DNA from 3 places in the Paenibacillus nicotianae genome. Region 3 is predicted to be linked to each of the others. Evidence: predicted binding sites of a transcription regulator. Region 3 holds the regulator's gene; each other region holds the start of a gene.
What was found. The regulator Rex, encoded in region 3, represses fermentation and respiration genes when NADH is low (regulators of the CRP and FNR family bind a similar motif). The targets are predictions, from matches to a motif close to TTGTGAAATATTTCACAA.
Positions count from the first base shown of each region.

Region 1 (2,284 bases), 150 kb from region 3:
CAGCACATGGTCGTACCAATGCGATCCTGTTGCCACACGTTATCCGCTACAATGCGAAAAAACCAACTAAATTCGCAGCGTTCCCTAAATATTCTCACTTTATTGCTCACGAACGTTATGCTGAGATTGCTCGTATCTTGGGATTGCCAGCACGTACAACCGAAGAAGGCGTGAACAGCTTAATCAATGCCATTCGTGATATGAACCGTAAATTAGGTATCCCTGAAACATTTGAATCTTTGGGATTTGATGCCAAAGAATTTGAAGCTCGTGTAGACTACCTTGCAGATCGTGCATTTGAAGATCAATGTACAACAGCGAATCCTAAATTACCTTTAGTCACAGAACTAGCTGATGTATACCGCAACGCATTCTATGGTCGATTTGAATAAATAGACCTGTCCGACAAGTAAACTGATAGATTGAAAAAAGGATCACTCCACAAATGCTTTTATAGCAGAGTCGTTGGAGCTGATCCTTTTTTTCTTCTTCATCTATAAAAGAAATTATCTTAAATAAAGGGCAAGCAAATATAGGCAGGTTTGAAATTAAAAAGAACGATCTCCTATTTTGCTACTCTGGCAGAACAAGGAGAATCGTTTTTTTCATTCGTAGAGAGGAGTGATGCGATGTAAAAATGTTATTCTATCATTTGAAGATAGAATAATACAGAAATAGTGTGACTTTTATCGTTGTTAGAAGATGAATATTCCGATATGATGCTACAGTTATTTTGAGCAAAATGTTATGTATATTTTTGTATTAGTAGATTGATCTTACTGTATTTGTGTTGTAATGAAGTGCTTGTCGATGATGTAAAAGGGTTTCTGAATATCTGTAGTAGTTATTTTTGAAAACTGTTATAGATACAGAATGTGATAAAAATCATAATAAAAATGCGATTTTGTGATAAATGTCACATACTCTGCTTATCAATTACATCATAATAAAGACATAGCCGGAGGGAGAAAATAATAGCTTTCGGTATCGTGTAAGCAAGACAAGCATTAGCTTAAATGCTTTTGTGATTTTATTCACAAATAATGGAGGGATTATCAATGTCAGTTATCGAAAGAAATGTACAGGATAATTTAAAACAAGATGCATGGCGCAATTTCAAGTTAGGTAAATGGACAAAACATGTAGATACTCGTGATTTTATTGAGCAAAATATTAGCGCTTATCAAGGAAATGAAACATTCCTAGCTGGCCCTACTTCCAATACAAAAGACTTATGGGATATTATTTCCAAACTATCTAAAGAAGAAATCGAACGTGGTGGTGTATGGGATGTAGATGCAGCAACACCTTCTACTATCACTTCACATGGTCCTGGATACCTGGACAAAGACAAAGAACAAATCGTCGGCGTGCAAACAGATGCTCCTTTCCGTCGTTCATTGCAACCTTTCGGCGGTATCAAAATGATGATCGATGCTTGCAAAGCGTATGGCTTTGAAGTACCAGAACAAATCATTGATATCTTCACGAATATTCGTAAAACGCATAACCAGGGTGTATTCGATGCTTATACTTCTGATATGAGAGCAGCACGTAAAGCAGGTATTATTACAGGCTTACCAGATGCTTACGGTCGTGGACGTATTATCGGTGACTATCGCCGCGTAGCATTATACGGTGTAGACTTCTTGATCAATGAAAGAAAACAAGATTTGAATGATATTGAAGTTGATGTGATTGATGAAGATATTATTCGTCTTCGTGAAGAAGTATCTGAACAAATTCGTGCGTTAGGCGAATTGAAACAAATGGCTGAAATGCATGGGTTCGATATTTCCAAACCTGCACAAACAGCGAAAGAAGCGTTCCAATGGGTATACTTCGGTTACCTTGCAGCAATCAAAGAACAAAATGGTGCAGCGATGTCTCTAGGACGTGTATCTTCTTTCCTTGATATCTATATCGAACGTGATGTCAAAGAAGGCACATTAACAGAACAACAAGCTCAAGAATTAGTAGACCATTTCGTTATGAAATTACGTATCGTTAAATTCTTGCGTACTCCAGACTACAACGAATTGTTCAGTGGTGACCCTACATGGGTAACTGAATCTATCGGTGGTATGGCTGTAGACGGCAAAACATTAGTTACCAAAAACAGCTTCCGCTTCTTGCATACACTTTACAACTTGGGTCCTGCACCAGAACCTAACTTGACAGTATTGTGGTCAGAACAATTGCCAGAAGCTTTCAAAAAATTCTGTGCTAAAGTTTCAATCGAAACCAGTTCTATCCAATACGAAAATGACGATCTAATGCGTCC
Region 1 covers NZ_JBHUGF010000010.1:610,310-612,593, forward strand. The annotation lists gene adhE (bifunctional acetaldehyde-CoA/alcohol dehydrogenase) at 1-392, shown strand, start outside; gene pflB (formate C-acetyltransferase) at 1,059-2,284, shown strand, end outside.
Region 1: pflB (formate C-acetyltransferase) is a predicted target of Rex. The motif match lies at 1,023-1,040, and genes of this name have one in related genera.

Region 2 (2,284 bases), 150 kb from region 3:
GCATTTTTTACTTTATAGCAAGCCAGTACAGGGCTTAATTTTTCAGCAGATAGTGGGAATTTAGTACCTACACCTTCCAATTCTGCTACCAGTATTTTGGTATCAGCTGGGACTGTAATTCCACAAAGTTCAGCAATTTTAACAGCAGATTGACCTACAATAGAAGGATTAACTGCGCATTTATCTACATTCATTGCACCATTGGTTAATTTGCCTGCTTCTTCTTTAGTTACAAAGTAACAACCGTTGTCGATCATTAATTTTTTCACTTTTTCATAAACAAGTTCTTCAATAACTACTGCTTGTTCAGAAGCACAGATCATACCGTTATCAAACGATTTGGAAAGAATCAAGTCATTAACTGCTTGTTGCAAGTCAGCACTTTTCTCTATAAAAGCAGGAACGTTACCAGGACCTACGCCAAGTGCAGGTTTACCACAGCTATATGCTGCTTTGACCATTGCGCCACCACCAGTAGCTAAGATCAATGCTACATCAGGATGATTCATTAATGCATTTGTTTTGTCCATAGAAGGAGCATCGATCCATTGGATACAATCCGCAGGTGCACCATGTTTGACAGCAGCTTCAAGTAAAATGCGAGCCGCTTCTTTACTACAATTCTGTGCAGAGGGATGGAAGCCGAAAATGATTGGGTTACGTGTTTTGATTGAGATCAAAGATTTGAACATGGTAGTCGAAGTTGGGTTGGTTACTGGTGTAATCCCCATGATGATTCCGACAGGTTCAGCAATTTTTTGGAAGCTTTCATAATCATTATCTTCAATAATACCGACTGTTTTTTCATTTTTGATACCATGGTATACATATTCAGTAGCGAACATGTTTTTGATAATTTTATCTTCATATACGCCTCTGCCTGTTTCTTCAACAGCGATTTTGGCAAGATACATATGTTGATCCAAGCCTGCTAACGCCATTGCTTGTACAATATTATCAATTTGTTCTTGATCCATATTCATAAATGCAGCATGTGCTTTATTCGCTTTATCGATTAACTTTTGAATTTCTTCCTGTGCACTCAATTCCACGTTACGACTAGCATCATTTTTAACAGCCATTTCTCTCATCCTCCTCAGAATGTGTATCGCTTTTGTCTACACACCGATCATAGCATAGAGACATAAATCATAATGTGATATTTTTCACAATCAATTTTTATTTTTTAAATTTGTTTTATTTTATTTTTTCCTTTTGCATTTTAATATAAAAAGATGTATGATAATAGTGAAATTAATCACAAAGTATGAATTGTTTTTATGTATCAATGAGTTCACGATCTTTCCTATATAATGTACAATTTAACTAATCATTTAATTTCCAATTTTTTTCCTAAAATGTTATGCATTATGATTAATTTCACGTATAATTGAAACAAAAGGGGCGAACAATAATGAACAATTCTTTAGAAGAAACTCAACCACGTCATAATACAGCATGCTTTTCGGAAATTAATCAGGAAAGATTACTTAACCATTCTACAGAACGTAGTATTGCCGCAGGATCTCATTTATTCTGGGAAGGCGATTTGTCAGATAAATTGTATTTCATTAAAAGTGGACGGGTCAAATTAACCAAATCAACTGATGAAGGTAAAGAATTGATTCTATATATGTATCAAGCAGGCGATATGATCGGTCAAGCAGATCCTTTCTCTGGTACACGTCTTGGATTTACAGCAGAAGCGATAGAAGATACTGAAGTTGCTGTTATAGAACATAAGGAATTAGAATTGATGATCTGCCAGTATTGCGACTTTGCTATCGACTTTATGAAATGGATGGGCACGCATCACCGTCTTACTCAGACTAAAGTGCGTGATTTGATGTTATATGGTAAACCAGGTGCTCTCTGCTCTACATTGATTCGTTTAAGCAATACGTATGGCGAAGATTATAATGATCAAGGTTCTATTTTGATTAACAAAAAAATTACGCATACTGATCTATCGAATATGATTGGTGCTACTCGTGAAAGTGTTAACCGGATGCTTAGTGATCTCCGTAAAAAAGAAAGTATCGAATATGAACATGGTATGATCATTATCCATGACCTTGAAGCATTACAAGAAGTATGCCACTGCGAAATGTGCCCTAAAGAAATATGCAGAGTGTAATGAATAATCAGGTTTGCTTATGCAATTACCTGTTGAGACAACTAAAAATACCAAAAAAGCTTTCCGTAGATGACTCACAGCGGAAAGCTTTTTTTGATTGATTTATAAAATTCTATTCAACCCAATGCTCTGCCCAGTTCTGAATCT
Region 2 covers NZ_JBHUGF010000010.1:606,887-609,170, reverse strand. The annotation lists gene adhE (bifunctional acetaldehyde-CoA/alcohol dehydrogenase) at 1-1,082, opposite strand, end outside; gene ACFSGI_RS06850 (Crp/Fnr family transcriptional regulator) at 1,415-2,137, shown strand; gene ACFSGI_RS06845 (winged helix-turn-helix transcriptional regulator) at 2,250-2,284, opposite strand, start outside.
Region 2: adhE (bifunctional acetaldehyde-CoA/alcohol dehydrogenase) is a predicted target of Rex. The motif match lies at 1,155-1,172, and genes of this name have one in related genera.

Region 3 (2,284 bases):
GCTTTTGCTCTTCTTCTGAACATAAGCCGATTACACCACGCATCAATACTGCACGCATACCGGATTGTTCTACGACTTCTGCTACACGTTCTGAGCGGTCATACATATCGAGGAATGTAGTCGTACCGCCTTTTAACATTTCTAATACTGATAAAGCAGTTCCCCAGTATACATCGTCACTTGTGAATTTCGCTTCCATCGGCCACATTTTTTCTTGTAACCATACTTGTAGAGCCAGATCGTCTCCATAGCCGCGTAGCAACGACATTGCTGCATGACCATGACTGTTCACTAGACCTGGGATAAAGAACAAATGATTACCATCGACTACTGTCGTGCCTTCTTCGATCACAGGTTCTTCTTCTCCAAGATAAGTGATCCATCCATCTTCTATCACCATATGTCCAAAAAGCATCGATTTCTCTTCGCTCATTACAGCAAACATACCGTTTTTGATAACCCATTTGTTCGAAGTATTATTCATTAGTTTCATGTTCCTTTCCATCTTCCAGATAATAGGCAAGGCTTAATAAATCCGTTGTAAAATCAGCAGTGTGCACACGAATATGCGGTGGAGCTTTCAAAATAATCGGAGCAAAATTCAAAATCGCTTCTATTCCAGCTTCTATCAACTGATCGGCTACACGCTGTGCTTCAATATTTGGTACCGTAATAATACCAATACGAATACTTTTTTCTTTGATCGTTGCTCCCAATTCTTCAATCGGTTGCACGACTAATGTATTGATCATCGAACCTACTTTAGGCTCAAGAGAATCAAAAACAGCTACAATTTTCATTGTTTCTTTGAGATACATATTATAGTTAGAAAGGGCATGCCCTAGATTACCTGCACCTACAAGTGCGACATTAATTTGTTGATCTAATTTTAAAATATGACGTATTTTTTCAATCAGATACGATACATCATAACCGATCCCTTTGCGTCCAAAATCTCCAAAATACGCTAAATCTTTGCGAATTTGTGCTGGATTCAAATCTAATTTTTGTCCCAGTTCTTGCGAAGACACTGTAGGAACTTCACGAGTGTGAAGTTCGTTCAAGTATCGAAGGTATACAGGTAGTCTTCGCACGACTGCTTCTGATATTTTGTCGGATTTCATGCTTGCTCCCCCTCTTGATTTACAGTTTCCTTTTCAGGTTCGGCCTGGCTAAGCCATTCTGTAATACGGGGTACCATCTGCTCTGTAGGCATATGTTCCATTTTGGGACCGGGCAATGAATATAGAAAATGCTTGCCATAATAGGATTCGATCACACGAGTGTCATAGACAATAACGATTCCTCGATCACTAGATGTCCGTACTAATCTACCAAAACCTTGTTTGAAACGGATAACTGCTTGCGGTACAGATAATTTCATAAATGGATTTTTCTTTTCTTTTTTAAGCCGTTCACTTTTGGCTTCAAGCAGTGGATGATTGGGCGGTTGAAAAGGTAAACGCACGATCGCCAGACAAGTTAATGCTTCGCCTGGAATATCGACCCCTTCCCAAAAACTGCTTGTACCGAGCAAGACCGAAGCCGAGCGCTCTTGAAATCTTCGAGTTAGCTTGGTACGACTTCCTCCATCAACGCCTTGACCAAATACTGCAATATCGCTATGTGATAACTTCTCTTTCAAAGGCTCATACACCTGCTTGAGCATCCGATAAGAGGTAAATAACACCATCATTCGTCCATTGGTCGCTTTTGCAGTCTCCGCCAATGAGTTCGCTAATGTATCTACAAAGAACGCATCACCCACACTGCCTTTGACACTTGGGAAATCGCGCGGAATCAACAATAGCGATTGTTCACGATAATTGAAAGGTGAAGATAGCTGTTCGGTCATCAATCGACCTTCTTTTTCTGCTTCTACCAGTCCCAGTTGTTCAATCATATATTGGAATTTCTTTTCGATTGATAATGTTGCTGATGTCAAAATAATACTTTTCTTTTTATCAAAAAAGTACTCTTTCAGTTGCTTGCTCACATCAACCGGTACAGCATACATCTGCAAAGACTTACTACGGTAATTACCATTAGCTTCATACCAGTAAACCGTATCTGCACTTTCCAGCTTCACAAATTGACGCAGATCATCTCGTACTACCGTTAAGTCTTTGAATAAACCAGACACATCTGTTACCAGACTATCGGTACCTAACTGTTCGTCGCTGTCTTTGATCTGATTCATTACCTGTTCGCCTTTACGAATCAACTGACTTAGCCCAATATGAATCTGATTTTCAAGTTCTGTAATCACAGTCCATTCTGTCGG
Region 3 covers NZ_JBHUGF010000010.1:758,025-760,308, reverse strand. The annotation lists gene ACFSGI_RS07585 (amidohydrolase) at 1-484, opposite strand, end outside; gene ACFSGI_RS07580 (redox-sensing transcriptional repressor Rex) at 477-1,124, opposite strand; gene dinG (ATP-dependent DNA helicase DinG) at 1,121-2,284, opposite strand, start outside.